Regions from separate parts of the Pseudoalteromonas sp. AS84 genome, predicted to be linked through region 4. Evidence: predicted binding sites of a transcription regulator. Region 4 holds the regulator's gene; each other region holds the start of a gene.
The links. The regulator sigma-54, encoded in region 4, starts transcription at its own class of promoters, with help from an activator protein. The targets are predictions, from matches to a motif close to GTTGGCACGNNNNTNGNNT.

Region 1: the regulator sigma-54 is predicted to act here: its motif matches at 2,822-2,840, upstream of WNY79_RS04685 (BON domain-containing protein).
Region 2: the regulator sigma-54 is predicted to act here: its motif matches at 2,268-2,286, upstream of WNY79_RS05250 (DUF3192 domain-containing protein).
Region 3: the regulator sigma-54 is predicted to act here: its motif matches at 2,718-2,736, upstream of WNY79_RS19185 (CsbD family protein).

What each region holds. Positions count from the first base shown of each region.
Region 1 is NZ_JBBMQY010000003.1:99,433-103,769, forward strand. It holds gene WNY79_RS04665 (transporter substrate-binding domain-containing protein) at 1-296, shown strand, start outside; gene suhB (inositol-1-monophosphatase) at 350-1,153, opposite strand; gene WNY79_RS04675 (VOC family protein) at 1,430-1,846, shown strand; gene WNY79_RS04680 (LiaF domain-containing protein) at 1,885-2,547, opposite strand; gene WNY79_RS04685 (BON domain-containing protein) at 2,876-3,442, shown strand; gene WNY79_RS04690 (YqaE/Pmp3 family membrane protein) at 3,514-3,672, shown strand; gene WNY79_RS04695 (hypothetical protein) at 4,052-4,337, shown strand, end outside.
Region 2 is NZ_JBBMQY010000003.1:226,779-231,115, reverse strand. It holds gene WNY79_RS05265 (SO_0444 family Cu/Zn efflux transporter) at 1-718, opposite strand, end outside; gene zntR (Zn(2+)-responsive transcriptional regulator) at 705-1,115, opposite strand; gene WNY79_RS05255 (D-2-hydroxyacid dehydrogenase) at 1,202-2,146, shown strand; gene WNY79_RS05250 (DUF3192 domain-containing protein) at 2,329-2,709, shown strand; gene WNY79_RS05245 (diguanylate cyclase) at 2,773-3,672, opposite strand; gene WNY79_RS05240 (ATP-binding protein) at 3,656-4,337, opposite strand, start outside.
Region 3 is NZ_JBBMQY010000028.1:13,718-18,054, forward strand. It holds gene hrpB (ATP-dependent helicase HrpB) at 1-2,006, opposite strand, end outside; gene WNY79_RS19180 (group II truncated hemoglobin) at 2,090-2,503, opposite strand; gene WNY79_RS19185 (CsbD family protein) at 2,784-2,981, shown strand; gene WNY79_RS19190 (molybdopterin cofactor-binding domain-containing protein) at 3,050-4,337, opposite strand, start outside.
Region 4 is NZ_JBBMQY010000016.1:74,645-78,981, forward strand. It holds gene lptA (lipopolysaccharide transport periplasmic protein LptA) at 1-252, shown strand, start outside; gene lptB (LPS export ABC transporter ATP-binding protein) at 249-974, shown strand; gene WNY79_RS15455 (RNA polymerase factor sigma-54) at 1,044-2,543, shown strand; gene hpf (ribosome hibernation promoting factor) at 2,571-2,858, shown strand; gene ptsN (PTS IIA-like nitrogen regulatory protein PtsN) at 2,863-3,315, shown strand; gene rapZ (RNase adapter RapZ) at 3,334-4,179, shown strand; gene WNY79_RS15475 (HPr family phosphocarrier protein) at 4,222-4,337, shown strand, end outside.

The DNA.
Region 1 (4,337 bases), on a different contig from region 4:
GAATAGATTACTTTCCTCGCTCGTTTATTGAGGTTAATTCCGAACTTATCGAAAACAAGCAAAGTAACCTTGTTGTGGTGCCAAACTTGTACATAAGCTACCCAACGGGTATTTATTATTTTGTGACTAAAAGTAAACCTGAATTGGCAAAGGCTATTGAAGAGGGGTTAATTGTGATGCAGAAAAACGGCGAGTTTGATGCATTATTTGATGAATACTTCGCAAAGGATTTAAATACTTTACCGTATACAAAAGGCAAAACGGTTGAGATTAAACTCGATAACCCTTATTTTTAGGCACAAAAAAAGGAGCCTGAGCTCCTTTTTAGCATGCTATTAATAGCATTAAATTAGCGAAGTAACGACTCAGTTAATACTGGACGAATTTCACGAATAATTGCTTGGGTCAGTTTTGGTGAACCACAGATGATATTGCCGCTGTGGCTATAGTTATTACCACCAGCGAAATCTACAACCATACCGCCGGCTTCTTTAACCATTAGTTCGCCTGCAGCAGAGTTCCAAGGTTTTAAACCAATTTCAAAAAAACCATCAACACGGCCAGCTGCAACGTATGCCATATCTAAAGCAGAACAACCTGCGCGGCGAATGTCTGCAGTGTGTACAAACAATGCTTTAAACGCTTCAGTGTATGCGTCCATGTGGTTTTTGTTTTTGAAAGGGAAGCCAGTAGCAAGTACAGTGCCTGCAAGGACCGTTGTTTTGCTAACACGTAGACGTTTACTGTTTAACTGAGTGCCTTGTCCGCGAGACGCAGTGAAAAGCTCGCCACGAATTGGATCATAAATAACAGCTTGGTCTAAACGACCTTTAACTTTAAGTGCGATAGAAACCGCGTAATGAGGGATACCCTTGATGAAGTTAGTTGTTCCATCGATAGGATCTACAATCCATTGGTAATCATCATCCTTGCCTTTATGCTCACCTAATTCCTCACCAACAATAGAGTGAGTAGGGTAAGACTGTAAAATAGTGTCACGAATTACGGCTTCGGCTTCTTTATCAATGTTAGTTACTAAGTCGTTAGCGCCTTTTTGTTGCACTTCAACTTTTGATAAATCTTCACTTGCGCGAAGTAAAATTTTGCCTGCGTTGCGCGCAGCGCGAACCGCAATGTTTAACATTGGATGCATGGTATTACCTTTGGGTTGTAAAAGAACGTTTATATATTTCAGCCGGCGTATTTTAGCGACTTTTGACATAAAGTAAACAATAAACCCCAAATACTTATGTTTGTTTTTTATACAAGATTGAAATGTGTATATATTTTAAAAAAATAATAATGAGCAATTAATAAGTCATTATGTTCCTTTATGTGTTTATTAAATCGAATTAATTTTAAATAACGCTTTACCTAAAGTTAGCTTGAGGTTTTATCGTGCTCCTAACTTAATTGATAGGACAACATAATGTATTTAGAGCACGTAAACTTAGTCGCGAGTGATATAGATAGTATGCTTAAATTTTACCGAGCTGTGTTTCCACATTGGTCGATTAGAAGTGAGGGCAGAGGCGATTGGCATGGAAAACCAAGACGCTGGGTACACTTTGGGGATGACACGCATTATATTGCGATAAGCGATCATGGTGAGGGTGAAAACAGAAACTTATCGGGCCATCAAGTTGGTTTTGCACACTTTGCTTATGTAACTAGTAACTTAAATGAAGTAGTAGCACGCTTAAATAAAACGGGTTTTGGGATAAGTAAGCAAGGTAGTGAGAACCCTTTTAGGAAGAATGTTTATTTTATTGACCCCGCAGGGTTTGAAGTAGAATTTGTAGAATATTTAAGTGATATCCCAAGTGAGCGAAATAACGATTTATAATAGGTTAAGCACCGCAAAGTGCGGTGCTTAACGAGGCTTTATGAACGATTATTACCCGTGCCAAACTGAGTTTTTAGCTCATTTGCAAAGCTCATAAATTTTTCTTTAATTGTGCGCTTTATTTTTACTTCGACTGAGCCCATTACTGCCTTTCCTTCAATGTGAATAGTAGGACCTTGGCGTTTGTTAAGCGACACAGATTTATTTTCAAGGCTACTTAAAATACAAAACATTTTAGACACTACATTTACATGCTCTGGTACGTAAATCTCATCACTACCAAAAATACAGTTAACGTGAATAGTTACATTTTGATGCGCAAAAATGGCATCGGTAAAATCTAGCACCACCGATCCCATAAAGTTACTCAAATATATATTCTTTGGCACGACCCACTGACCGCTTCGCTCGTTAGAGCCTAAAATGCTGCGTAATGTAAAATCATCATCACTGTTTTGTTGTGCACTATAATGTGGTGTAAATTGCGATTGTTTTTCTGCTTTATATTGCTGATCAGTATTAAGTGTTAAATCTTCTACTAAGGCTAAAAGAGCTTCGTTGTTCGGTGCATCCATCGCGTTATCTAAGCGCCTCTCAAATGCATCAACAGAAATCACCCCATGACTGTAATTATAAATTAATTGATCAATTACTTGTTCGCGTACTTGCTCTATTGGGCGGTCTTCGACTTTTACAGACATGGGGCATTCCTTATTATATTTGCTATTAATACTGCTTCTGATGTTTATATGCAAAGCACGCACCAAACATAATAATCTTAATTATCAATGGTTTAATTTTCAATGATGTTTTATGTTTTGTTATATTAACGATAGATTAACCAAAAATGCAATTATCTAGTTATTTTCACTATTTGAGAAAGTTTTACCGAGTAGCCTGTAAATAGTTACACAGCTATAGATAGTGCCTTATCCCAAAATTATATCAAGCTGTTGAAATATATATAGAAATAAAGTTGGCCTAAAGCTCGCATTAGTTAAAGTGTCTTTAATCAAAAGGAGAAAGATTATGAAAACATTTAACAAATCTATTATCGCAGCTCTAGTTCTTGGTACTACGGCTATGGGTGCCCAAGCAAACAGCTGGGAAAACGAAAGTAAAGATGCTTGGATTGATGGTAAGGCAGAAACAGTTCTACTTATGAACACTAATCTAAACAACTTTGACATTAACACTGATGTAAAAAATGGCAAGGTAGTACTTACAGGTAAAGTTAATAGCGAGCTTGATAAAGAGCTAGCAGAAGAACTTGTACTTAGCCTAGATGGCGTATCTGATGTTGAAAACAGCCTTACTGTTGTTAAAAGCATGGACACAAAAGATAGAAGCAAAGACATGATGGACGATGATGATAACGACCTAACGGACGCTAAAATCACCACTGTAATCACAACTCGCTTCCTGTTTGATTCAGAAGTTGGTGGTACAGACATCGATGTTGATACCGACAACGGTATAGTAACTCTGAATGGCTCAGTAGAGTCTGAAGCTGAAAAACAACTAGCAGTTAAAATTGCTAAAAATGCTGAAGATGTTCGTGACGTAGTTGATAAACTATCTATTACTGCTGAATAACACAGTATAGTTAAGGCCCACTAACACTGGGCTTTACGCCTTTTAATGCTTAATTTAAATGGAGTTTAATCATGGATATTATTCGTATAATACTTTCAGTTTTATTGCCGCCATTAGGTGTATTTTTGCAAGTTGGCTTAGGTATGCATTTTTGGTTAAATATTTTATTAACACTGTTAGGTTATTTCCCAGGGTTAATACATGCGATCTACATTATTGCGAAAAAATAATGACAGATTATATATTGTGTAAGCCGACTACTGAGGTTTAGCTAAATAAAAAACTTCAGTACTGATCGGCTCACAATATTAGTTTTTAAAGTAATATTTTTTATCAAGATCTAATTTTTAATTTACTCAAACTAAGTGATTTATTTCTTGTAACTCACTCCCAACATTCCCTCAGCCACACCTATCGTTTACTTCAATTAAGCTTTCTAACTAACAGTAGTGTTCTGATTCTGTATTGATGCCATTTAGAAAATCTTTAACATTAGTTTATTTATATATCTACAATACGCGATTAATTACTCTATTATTAAGTGGCAATATTACCATCACTTCTAGTGTTATCATTAAACCGAGTTTTTACGCATATTGAGGTAGCTAATTGAATATTCGACTTATACTGTCAGGCGTTGTGTCATTCGTTTTTTATTTTAGTTGGGCCTACTGGGCAAACAGTTCGGCAGATATTGCTAAATCGGTCACGCTTCAAGCTGCATTAGTGCAAGGTTTGTATAGTGGATTTGTAACACTGTTTTTTACCTTTATTTTAGAAAAGGTCGTCAACAAGTATAAGTCTAGTTATGTAACGCTTGCGTTTGTAACTCCAATTATTTGTATGTTTCATTCTAAAACACCACAAAACGTAGCAATACGACAAAGCTTCAATA
Region 2 (4,337 bases), on a different contig from region 4:
AGCCAATCAATAACCACTTCATCGTATCTTCTAAAAGCTTATTACAACTGAAACTGATTGCAGCTTTTAATTTAAGCCATTGCCCAGTGTGTTTAATTGAGTTTACTGAGCATCCGAGGGGATCTTCTTTTTCAATATTACTGGAACAACATGAATCGCTCAGAGGTTTTTCGTTTTCATTATTTGTACTATGAGTTGATTGTTGAGGCACTTTTGATTGCGTATCACAACATAAGGAAGGCGCCGTTTTTACATCACTCGCACTACAGCTATCGCTCTCATTTTTACGACTATTATTAAAAGACCCTTTTTTATCATTTTTACTTTCGCGCCCAACTAATACCCCTGCCACAATAGCACTACAAATAGCTGCTATCGGGCGAATAACCGCCATAAATGGACCGAGTAAAATATAAGACACCGATACAGAATCAACCCCCGTTTCAGGTGTCGAAACTAAAAATGCAGTGGTCGCACTTTTAGAAGCACCCGCTCGCCTCAAACCAATAGCTGCAGGGATAACTCCACAAGAGCATAAGGGCAAAGGAGCGCCTATTAATGCGGCTTTAACGGTAGTCCAAAATCCTTCTTTACCTAAATGTTTACTCAATAAGTTTTCAGGTAAATATACATTCAATAAACCTGCAATCAAAAGCCCTAACATTAGCCAAGGTGCTGATAATAAAAATAACTGCCAAAAATTATTAAGTAACGTCATCTATATCCTCCAAAACACTTAAAATTGAACAATTTTCTGCTATATGCTGCGAGCCACAACACTTATCTGCCAATGTGGTTAATGATTGATGAAATTGTTGGAGTTCTTTTATACGCTGCGCGACCAAATCTCTTTTTTCAAGTGTAATTTTTTTAACTTCAGAGCAGGAATGTGATGATTTTTCAAATTTAATAAGTAAGAGATCTTTTATCTCTGCCAAGCTAAAACCTATATTTTTAGCTCTAATGATAAAATGCATCACTTTTAAATCGTTATTATCATATAGTCTATATCCAGCAGAATTTCGCCTGTTAGGCGTTAACAATCCCTGCTTTTCGTAGTACCTTAAAGTATCGTTAGAGATACCTAGTTGGTGTGATAGTTCACCTATTCTCATATTTCTCTCTCCGATTTATTTTAAACAGACTATAAACCCTAGAGTTAAGACTAAGGTCAAGGGTTTCATTTATTTTTAGGAAAAGCATGAACATCACCATTCTTGATAACGCTACGTTAGCTAAAACGTCTCTTACTTGTATTGAACAACTTGGTAAATTAACGACTTATGAACTTACTAGCCCAGAGCAAGTTATTGAACATTGCCAAGGCGCTGATGTATTGATCACTAATAAAGCGGTTTTAAATCGCGATACGATTAGTCAGCTAACACAGCTTAAACTGATTTGCGTAAGTGCAACCGGTACTAATAATGTTGATTTAGAAGCCGCTAAAGAATTTGGTATTGCCGTCACTAATGTAGCTGGCTATTCAACCCCTTCTGTTGTTCAACATACATTCTCTTTAATTACTAACTTACTGGGTAACACACATCGCTATCAGGCGGATTGCCAGCAAGGCGCTTGGCAAAAAAGTGAAATGTTTTGCATACTCGATTACAGCTTTAACGACTTACAAGGCAAAACATTTGCCATTATAGGCGGTGGTACGCTAGGTAAAGGCGTTGCTAAAGTGGCTGAGGCATTTGGCGCAAATATTATTGTTGCAGAGCGCAAAGGGGCTGCATGCCGCGATGGTCGTACGCCTTTTGAGGACGTTATTAAAACAGCCGATATAATCAGTGTTCACTGCCCACTTACCGATGAAACACGTGATTTAATTGCACTTAATGAGCTTAAAATGATGAAGCCAAGTAGCATTATTATTAACACTGCTCGTGGTGGCATTATTAACGAAGCCGACTTAGCTACAGCACTTGAGCAAAACCTAATTGCTGGAGCCGGGGTTGATGTACTAACTAAAGAGCCTGCTGAGCTTTCAAACCCACTTGCTAATTACAAAGGCAATAACTTATTACTTACTCCACATATTGCATGGGCAAGTACTGAATCTATCGTGCGTTTAATTAATGAGGTAAGTTTAAACATTGCGGCATTTAATAAAGGCGAATCACGCAACCGCTTGGTGTAACTGCACTGCGGGAAAATAGTTAAAAAAACTAAAATGTGGCTGTTTTTACTAATTATTTTTGCAAATGATTAGTAAAACATAGTCCTTAAAACCTAACCAACTGAATTAAAAAGATTTTAAACTTGGCCTACTACTTGCCTTATATGATCAAAATATTAAAAACTCATTTAAGGAATATCACAATGAAAAAATCTCTATTAGCAGCAGCCCTTATTGCACCATTTTTAACTGGCTGTGTTATTGCCGTATCTGATGGTGAAGCTGAGACTCATTGGGCAGGGAAAAACTCATCAAGCTGGCAAGCACAACATAAAAATAATCGTGAAGCTATATCCGAGCTAAAAATGGATAGCAGCTATCAATCTGTTTTAACGCAATTAAAAACGCCTAATTTCACAGAGCTATTAAAAAAAGATGACGATATATACCAAGTACTTTTTTATGTAACTCATAGCAAGCATTCAGATTCTAAAACAACGAAAGATGAATGTACGCCACTTGTATTTAAAAATGATAAGTTAGTGGGCATTGGTGACACTGCTTTAGGTATGATCACGCAGTAACAATAAAAGTAGTTTGATACTAAAAACGCCAATATAAATTTTGGCGTTTTTTATATTAAATTTTTACCGTGCGACTATTCTATCTCGCCCCGCATCTTTAGCAGCATATAACCCTAAATCCGCCTCTTCTAATAATGCTTGCTCAGCATACACTTTACCACTTTGCGTGGTGGCGATACCTATACTAATAGTGATGTGGTCTGCATTTAATGAGGCTTTGTGTTCTATATTTAAAGCATTTACAGCATTGCGTAATTTATTAGCAAACTCCAAGGCTTCATGCTTATCAATTCCCGGTAAGACGGCTGCAAATTCTTCACCACCATAACGAGCTATGAAGTCACTACCACGTTCACACTGAGCTGCGAGTGCTTGCGCAACATCCTTTAAGCATTCATCACCAGCACGATGTCCGTAGCAATCGTTGTAACGTTTAAAGTGGTCTATATCCATAAGCAACACAGATAGTGGTGTTCCGCTTCGTTTACTGCGGCGCCATTCTCGAGCTAAGTTTTCGTCTAGGTAGCGTCTATTTGGGATTTCAGTTAAGCCGTCAATCGAGGCTAGCATCTCTAGCAGATCATTTTTTTGCTTTATAAGTAATTGGTTACGTACTCTAACGCGCACAATAGAAGGGCTAAATGGCTTAGTTATATAGTCCATAGCACCGAGCTCTAGGCCCTTAGCTTCGTCGTCGTGGCTACGATTAGCTGATATAAATATAACAGGGATCGATTGAGTTATCGGATTTTCTTTAAGTTGTACAAGCACTTCATAACCGTCAATTCCTGGCATAATCACATCAAGAATAATTAAATCAACTTGCGCAGTTTTTACAAAGGTCAGTGCTTTTTCACCACTTTCAACTAAGAATACGTCGTGTTCTACTTTAAGTGTTTTTTCAAGTACTAATCGGTTGATTGGATCATCATCTACAATAAGTACTTTAGCTCTTTTCGACATCCCTAGCCCCTACCCCTTTTATAAAAACAATTACCTGTTCTAACTGCATAATAAGCTCTTTCAGTGTTATTTCAACAGGCTTGTTAGTTGTTTTAAGTGTTCTTTCACACAATAAAGCGCAGTGAGACAATCGTCTAAAACCTAAATTCCCTGCTACACCTTTTATACTATGCACTAAGCGTACCAAATCATCCTTATTGGTTGTTTCTTCTATTTGCGATAGCTGGGTTTCACATAAATTAGCAAACTTATCAATCATTGTATTGAGGAGCTTTTCATCCATACTAAACTGCGTTAAAGCGAATGATTTTTCGAAAAAGCTTGGTTTCACTAAGTTTAAATCGGCAATTGCATCAATAAGCACTTTAGCAACAACCGGTTTAGTTAAATGCTTATTCATACCGCACTTTAAAGAACGTTCAATATCAGCAGGCTCACAATGAGCCGTTAAGGCAAAAATAGGCAGCTGCTTTGCGTCAAACTGTTGACGAATTAAGGCTGTTGCTTGGCAGCCATCTATTTGTGGCATTTGCACATCCATCAATATTAAGTCGGGTCTTAAAATTTGCAATAATTCCATGCCAATAGATGCGCTTAAAGCAGTCACTACATTTACGTTTGCTTGGCGAAGTACACTGCTAATTATTTCTAAATTAAGTTGATTA
Region 3 (4,337 bases), on a different contig from region 4:
TCTAAAAATACGCCTAGCCACTGCGCTGCATTTTGAATAAGTTGTTGCTCGTTTATTTGCGGAAATTTATCGGGCATTAAATTACTTGCTAAGCTCATACGTATCAGCAATTGCTGCGCATCAGGTTGCTCGTTAAATAATGCAAAACCATGTTTAGCAAATAAGTTAAGCCACGCTTTAGCACGCTCGCCCTTATCTAGTTTTTGTTTACTAGGCTGGCTAGTGAGCGTTATAGCACCAAGCTTTACTTCATCTTGATGAATAAAACGTGCTGATTTTTCATCAAACTCACAACGAGTAAGGTCACTAAATAAATGCGGTAAATAGTCTTGTAACTCAAATGGGTTAAGCGCGGTGGCGGCAAATATACGCCCACCTTTGTGCCCGCCCATAGTTGCAATGGCTAGGTAGTCGTCGTTGTGCCAGTAATCGGCATTTAATTCAGCCCCTGCACCATTGGCAAGTAGGTAACCATTACCGCGTTTTTTAGCAATACGATCAGGGTAAGCGAGTGCCACAAGCAAACTTATATAATGCGTATTTAATTCGCTGGTTTCGTCTTTTACTTTTAAGCGGCTTTGCCAATACTTTAACTGTTGTTTAAATACCGGATGCGGACGTTGCTGTTGGCTATGCAGCGCTAAACTCAACTCGTTTGCACTATTTACTCTACTCTCAAGTAATGCAACTAAATAAATAGCGAGCCTAAAAATACCAGGGAGTTGTTCATCAAGTATTTGTGCTTTTAATAGCATATGCGCCAAACGAATATCAGCGCCAAAACCTAACATTTTACTGCCAAGCGGTGTGAGCTTGCCTTTGCTATCAATAGCTTCAAGCATATTAAGTAAATTACTTGCTTGCTCGCTTTGTTGCTCAGTGGGCTTATCAAGTAGGGTTAACTCATCAATACTGGCTCCCCACTGCTTTGCCTCAAGCATAAGTTGGCTTATGTCTGATGTGAGTATTTCGGGATTGTCGTGGCTATTACGTCGCTCAAAGGTTTGCTTTGAGCCAAGCCTATATACAATACCCGGCTCTATTCGCCCCGCACGCCCAGCACGCTGCACAGCAGACGAGCGCGATATACTTTGTGTTGTGAGCTCAGTAACCCCTGTTTTTAAATTAAAGGTAGCTGCACGGCGCTTGCCGCAGTCAATTACAATGCGTATGCCTTCAATAGTTAAACTGGTTTCTGCTACATTGGTGGTAAGCACTACTTTGCGCATACCGTTTGGTGCAGGGGCAATAGCAGCTTGCTGATTAGCTTTATCTTGCTCGCCAAATAGCGTGGCAACTAGGCAGTTACTGGGTAAGTCGGTGAGTGCTTGTTGCACGCGTAGTATCTCAAATTGCCCAGGTAAAAATACCAATGCACTACCTGTTTGCTCATTAAGTGCTTGTTTTATTATGGTAGGAATTGCATCAAGCCAGCGGCTTTCATCTTTTATGGGTATGTATACTTCGTCTATTGGGTAGCTGCGACCATTTGATTGAATTACAGGGCAATCAAAAAATGCTGTGTAACGCTCAGTATCTAGCGTTGCCGACATAAGCATGATGGTTAAATCTTCGCGCAGCGCACTTTGGGTCTCTAAAGCAAAGGCAAGTGAAGTATCGGCTGCAATTGAGCGCTCATGGAATTCATCAAATATCAGTAAATCTATATCGCTTAATTCGGGGTCGTTTTGCAGCATGCGTGTGAGCATGCCTTCGGTGACTATTTCGAGGCGCGTATTAGCGCTTACTTTACTCTCGCCCCTAATCCGCAAGCCCACACTTCGCCCAACACTCTCGTTTTGGCACTTTGCTAGGTAACTGGCAATATTACGTGCAGCTAAACGACGAGGCTCTAGCATTACAATACGTTTAAAATACCCATCGCGCATAAGTTGCAGCGGCAACCACGTAGATTTACCCGCACCAGGCGGTGCTTGTAATAACGTAATAGGATTACGTTGTAATGTAGTAACGAGTTGTTGATATATGTCTTGAACCGGCAGCACAGCTATTTATCCTAAATTGCTTTGCAGGCATTGTAACAAAAAACCGCAGCGACACCGCGGTAGATGCTTATTAATAATTGCTATTAACTACCCGACACCATTCTAATTCGATCTGCAGGCACTCGTAATTGCTGCATTAAGTAAATTTTAAATGGTGCTTCGTAAGGTTGCTTATCAACCGCTTTTTGCATGCATAAAAGCCATGCATCACTTTGCTCAATTCCTACATGTAAATGTTTGTGCGCTTGAGGAATGTTAATACTGCCAAAATGTTCAGCGTATAATTTAGGACCACCTAACCAGCCCGACAAAAAATAAGCGAGCTTTTTTCGCGATGCCGATAAGTCTTTTGAATGCATACTCCTTATATTTTCAGCCTCTTTTAAAGCGTCCATATTATCGTAAAACGCATTCACCAATTGTGTAATACCTGCTAACTCACCTGCCATTTTGTATGAGCAGTCATCCACTCCGTATTCACACGTTTTTGTATTCATAACTCACTCAGGTTAACTACTTTATTTAATACCTACATATTAGCTTAAAACAAAAATTTAAGAATGAGTTACATCAAAGCGGCGTAACTTATGTCAGCAATAATTACAGGCTGCTATGTATATTTTTTAATAAATAGCGCAATATTAAAAACAAAATCGCTCAACATAAGAATATAACCAACTGATAATAAAGACAATAAAACCATTATTATTCCTTGGTACAAGGCTTGCTACTTTATAACTGACAGTTAATTCACTAACCTAAAGTAAGGATAAACTTATGAACAGCGATCGTATCGAAGGTAATTGGAAAGAACTTAAAGGTAAGGCTCAACAAAAATGGGGCGATCTTACCAACGACGATTTAGATAAAATTGAAGGTAGCCGTACAGAGCTAGTTGGTAAAATCCAGCAGCAATACGGTAAATCTAAAGAAGAAGCAGAGCGTGAAGTTGATGAGTTTGAAAAAGGTCGTTAAACCGCGTTAACCGCTTTTAAAAAAACCGCCATTTGGCGGTTTTTTTGTTTAAGCTGTAGGTTATTTAGCTACGCTTTTAATTGGTTACCAATCGGTAACTGCCTAATACGCTTTCCGCACGCTGCAAAAATAGCATTACATAATGCTGGCGCATAAACTGGTGTAGACGGCTCGCCTACACCTGCTGGTGGTGCATCACTTTGTACAATTTCAACGTCAATCTCAAGAGGTGAGTCGCTCATACGCGGTACGCGATAATCATGAAAATTACTTTGCTGTACGCGGCCTTTATCAAAGGTAATACCATCGCTGATTGCAGTTGTAATCCCGTAAATAGAGCCACCTTGGGTTTGGTTTTTAACGGTGTCGGTGTTTACAACCGTACCCGCATCAATGGCAACCCACGACTTAATTACTTTTAAATCGCCAGCATCCGACACTTCTACTTCAACTACCGTCGCTACGTAAGTTAAAAAGCTTCTGTGTGCTGCTATTCCTAAACCTCGACCTTTAGGAAGCTCTCGCCCCCATTTACTCATGTCAGCTACTTTTTCAATAACATGGCGCAGTCTGCCAATATCTAGAGGATAAACCGCTTTATCGCCACCGTAATTATCGTATGTAGCATTTTGCTCTGTTACATCAACAATACGACTTGGACCTATAGTGTCTAGTAAATAGTCTTTTTGGTCGCGACCGGCTTTGTGCGCTGCTTCACCAATAAATGACTGAATAGCAAAGGCATGAAAAATATTTGATACAGAACGCATCCAACCAATTCGTGCTTTAGCAGGCGCATCACCGTTTTCTAACTTCATGTTAGGTGTGTTAATAGGGTTATCGGTAAATCCTAAGCGCAGTTCAAAGCTTCCTGGCGTAGTCGCCCCTTCTGAAAAGGTAGAGGTGATCGGTGAAAACGCGGTGCGGTGTAAATAAGATTCTATAGCACCATTTTTATCTAGCGATGCTTCAATGTGCTGAGCCGAAACTGCATGGTAAAAACCATGTTGTATGTCGTCTTCACGCGTCCATTGCACACGAATAGGCTTGCCTACTTTCATTGAAAGGTAAGCCGCTTCTGCTGAAAAGTCAGGTTTTGACTTACGCCCAAAACCGCCTCCTAACATGGTAACGTGAACATTAATTTTGCTCTCATCCATGCCAAGCATTGCCGCCACTGTTTTCATATCGGCTTGTGGATTTTGCGTAGCAGCCCATATATCAACACTGTCTTTGTTGTACATAGCTGTTGCACAAGGCGGCTCCATTGGTGCTTGAGCAAGATGCGGTGCGTAATAATCAGCTACCAATTTATTGCTCGATTTAGCCAACACTCCCATGGCATCGCCTTTATCA
Region 4 (4,337 bases):
TCAGACGGCACGACTATGAGCGCCAGTGCTGACGAAGTACGTTACGATGTATCTAAGCGTTTTTTAACGCTTGTTGGTAATGCACAGGTATCGCAAGCAGGACAAAAAATAAATGCTAAAAGCATTACCTACGACATTGAGCAGCAGCTAATCAGTGCCGAAAAAGATGAAAACTCAACTGACCGCGTTCATACAATTTTAGTACCCATTGAAACTAAAAAAAGTAAAAAAAGCGACAAAGGTCAACCATGAGCACATTAAAAGCAGAACTATTAGCAAAGAGCTATAAAGGCCGTGAAGTTGTAAAAAACGTTGGCCTTGAAGTAAAAGCTGGCAGTATTGTTGGCTTACTTGGCCCTAACGGCGCAGGCAAAACAACCACGTTTTATATGATTGTAGGCCTTGTGCCTAGCGATAAAGGTAAAATATCGATAGATGATAACGATATTACTCTTTTACCTATGCATAGTCGTGCTAGATTAGGCATAGGCTACTTACCGCAAGAGTCTTCAATTTTCAGAAAGCTAACTGTTTATCAAAACTTAATGGCTATTTTAGAAACGCGCAAAGAGTTAAATAAACAAGCTAGAGAAGACACTCTCGATAAATTATTAGATGAATTTAGCATACAACACATTCGTGATAGCCAAGGTATGGCATTATCAGGTGGCGAACGTCGTCGTGTTGAAATAGCACGTGCGCTGGCAGCAGATCCTAAATTTATATTACTGGATGAACCGTTCGCTGGTGTTGATCCAATTTCAGTATTAGATATAAAGAAAATAATAGAACATCTTAAAAATCGTGGGATTGGAGTATTAATTACCGACCATAACGTAAGAGAAACCCTTGATGTTTGTGAAAAAGCCTACATTGTTTCTCATGGGGAGCTGATTGCATCAGGTACTCCAGAACACGTATTAAATGATAAAACAGTACGCGATGTTTACTTAGGCGAGCAATTTAGGCTGTAACATTTACGCCATGTCTTTAAGCATCTGCTAGTATTAATTATAACAACATAAAAGGATTGTTAGAGATACATGAGGCAATCACTACAGCTGCGCATGGGCCAGCAACTTACAATGACTCCACAGCTGCAACAAGCTATTCGTTTGTTGCAACTCAGTACATTGGATCTCCAGCAAGAAATACAAGAAGCTCTCGACAGCAACCCGCTATTAGAGGTTGAAGAACAAGACTACTCAGAAGATGCTGCTGGCAAAAACGAGCAAAAAGCTGATACCGATGACATAACTGTTAGCGCATCTGCCGATGATGCTCCAAGCGAATACGAACAAGATAGTGGTGAAGCACTTGCGAAAGACACGCTAAGTGACGACATGGCTATGGATGTTAGCTGGGATGAGTACATGAGTGCCGCTCCTGCAGCATCATCGGGTCCAATGCCTGAAGATGAATCAATTTATCAAGGTGCCTCTACAGAGACGCTCCATGAGTATTTAATGTGGCAGTTACAATTAACGCCATTTAGCCCTACAGACGAAGCTATTGCTATTGCCATCGTAGAAGCCGTTGATGATTCAGGTATTTTAACACTAAGCTGCGAAGAGATTTTAGAAAGCTTTAATCAAGAAAACGAAGATGATAACGAAGTCGAACTTGATGAAATTGAAGCTGTATTAAAGCGCATCCAACTGTTTGATCCTGTCGGTATTGCTGCACGTAGTTTACAAGAGTGTTTGTGTATTCAGCTTAACCAATTTGATAAAGAAACACCTTACATTAATGAAACAAAAATGATTTTAACCGAGCATATTGATTTATTAGCTGCTCGTGACTATCGTACATTAATGAAGAAAACCAAGCTCAAAGAAGAAGAGCTTAAAGAAGTAATGACATTAATCCATACTCTTAGTCCTAAGCCAGCAGATACTATTGTAAGAGAAGAATCTGAGTATGTTATTCCAGACGTGTCGGTTAAAAAAATTAAAGGCCGCTGGGTTGTTGAGTTAAACCCAGATAGCATGCCTAAAATTCGTGTTAATAGCCAATACGCTGCAATGTCTCGCACTGTAAAATCGAGTGGTGACAGCCAGTTTATTCGCTCGCATTTACAAGAAGCTAAATGGTTTATTAAAAGCTTAGAAAGTAGAAACGACACGCTTTTAAAAGTAACTAATTGTATTGTTAAGCAACAACAAGGCTTTTTTGAACACGGACCTGAAGCAATGAAACCGATGGTTTTAAATGATGTTGCTGAAATGGTAGAAATGCACGAATCAACAATTTCGCGCGTAACAACTCAAAAGTATATGCATACACCCCGTGGTATATTTGAGCTTAAATACTTTTTCTCAAGCCATGTAAGCACCGAAAACGGTGGTGAATGTTCATCTACAGCAATTCGTGCACTTATCCGCAAATTAATCGCTGCAGAAAACTCAGCAAAACCATTGAGTGATAGTAAAATAGCGGATATATTGGCTGAGCAAGGAATTAAAGTAGCAAGACGTACAATCGCAAAATACCGCGAATCTCTGGCTATTCCACCGTCAAATCAGCGTAAAAGCTTGATCTAAGACGCAAAAAAAAAGAGGGTAATGCTTATGCAACTAAACTTAACTGGTCGTCACGTAGAATTAACCGATTCACTAAGAGACTATATTAATACCAAATTTGCGAAGCTAGAAAGACACTCTGATCATATTAATAATGTTCATGTCATTCTTGATGTAGAAAAATTAAATCAAAAAGCAGAAGCTACAATACATGTAAGTGGTGCTGAGCTATTTGCCTCTACGGAACATCAAGATATGTATGCCGCCATTGACTCGTTGATCGACAAGCTCGATCGACAAGTAATTAAACACAAAGAGAAGCTTGCTCGACACTAATATGATGAAATTAAGCTCACTTATATGCCAGGACTGCAGCAAAGCTGCGGTCCTTTTTAATAGCAAAAAAAGAATTTTAGAGTTCATTAGCGAACTTGCTCACGACAAACTTCCGTATTTACCGCAACAGGATATCCTTACTGCTTTAATGAGCAGAGAGAAACTGGGTAGTACAGGTATTGGGCGTGGTATTGCCATTCCTCATGGTCGAATGAGCGGTGCAGAAGAGCCTTTAGCTTTAGTACTCGTTAGCGAAACTCCAATAAATTTTGATGCAATAGATAATCGTCCTGTTGATATTTTTGTCGCACTCATCGTACCAGATGGCGATAACCAACAGCACTTAAAGACTCTCGCAACCATTGCTGATAAACTAAACAACAAAGATTTTTGTAAACAGTTACGCTGTGCAAAATCAGATGCTGAGCTTTACCAAGTTATTGTCGATCAATCATAGTTTTATAAAGGGTGTTAAATGGAGTTAATTATCATAAGCGGCCGTTCTGGTTCTGGAAAGTCGGTTGCTTTACGCGTTGTAGAAGATTTAGGCTATTATTGCGTAGATAATATTCCAGTTAACTTGCTTCCTTCATTAGTTCGCAGTGTGTCTGATAGCTACGATAAAATTGCTGTTAGCATTGATGTGCGAAACATCCCTAAAGAGCAAGATGAATTTAACGATATTCTTGAATACTTACCAGGCTTTGCAAATCCTACGTTATTTTATTTAGATAGCGACGATCAAACGTTGATAAAACGCTTTTCAGAAACACGCAGGTTACACCCACTATCAATTGACTCGCTGCCTCTTGATTTAGCCATCAAAAAAGAAAAAGAATTACTTGATGTATTAATCACCCGCGCCGACTTTATGATAGACACAACTGATTTAAGCGTTCACCAACTTGCAGAATCTATTCGTGAAAAGATTTTAGGTAAAAAAGATAAGCAACTAATTGTCACGTTTGAATCGTTTGGTTTTAAACACGGTATACCAAAAGAAGCCGACTATGTATTTGATGCACGCTTTTTACCAAATCCACATTGGGAACCTGAATTAAAACCTTTAAATGGGTTAGATCAACCCGTTAAAGATTATTTGGCCAATCACAGCATAGTGCAAAAATTCACATGGCAAATTCAAACATTTGTACAAACGTGGTTACCGCACTTAGAGCGAAATAACCGCAGTTATTTAACCATAGCTATCGGATGTACAGGCGGACAACATCGCTCTGTATATTTAGCGCAAACTATCGGTGAAAGTTTTGCAATGACACATCCCAATGTAAAAATTCGCCATCGTGAACAAGAAAAATAATAGAGCTGAATAATCACCTGTTCAGCTTAGGTAGAGTAAGTTATGCACTGTGAAGACACTTTTTTAATAAAAAACAAATTAGGCTTACACGCTAGAGCAGCTACTGTGCTTGCGCAGTTAGCAGTACAATTTGATGCGACAATCACATTATTTCAAGA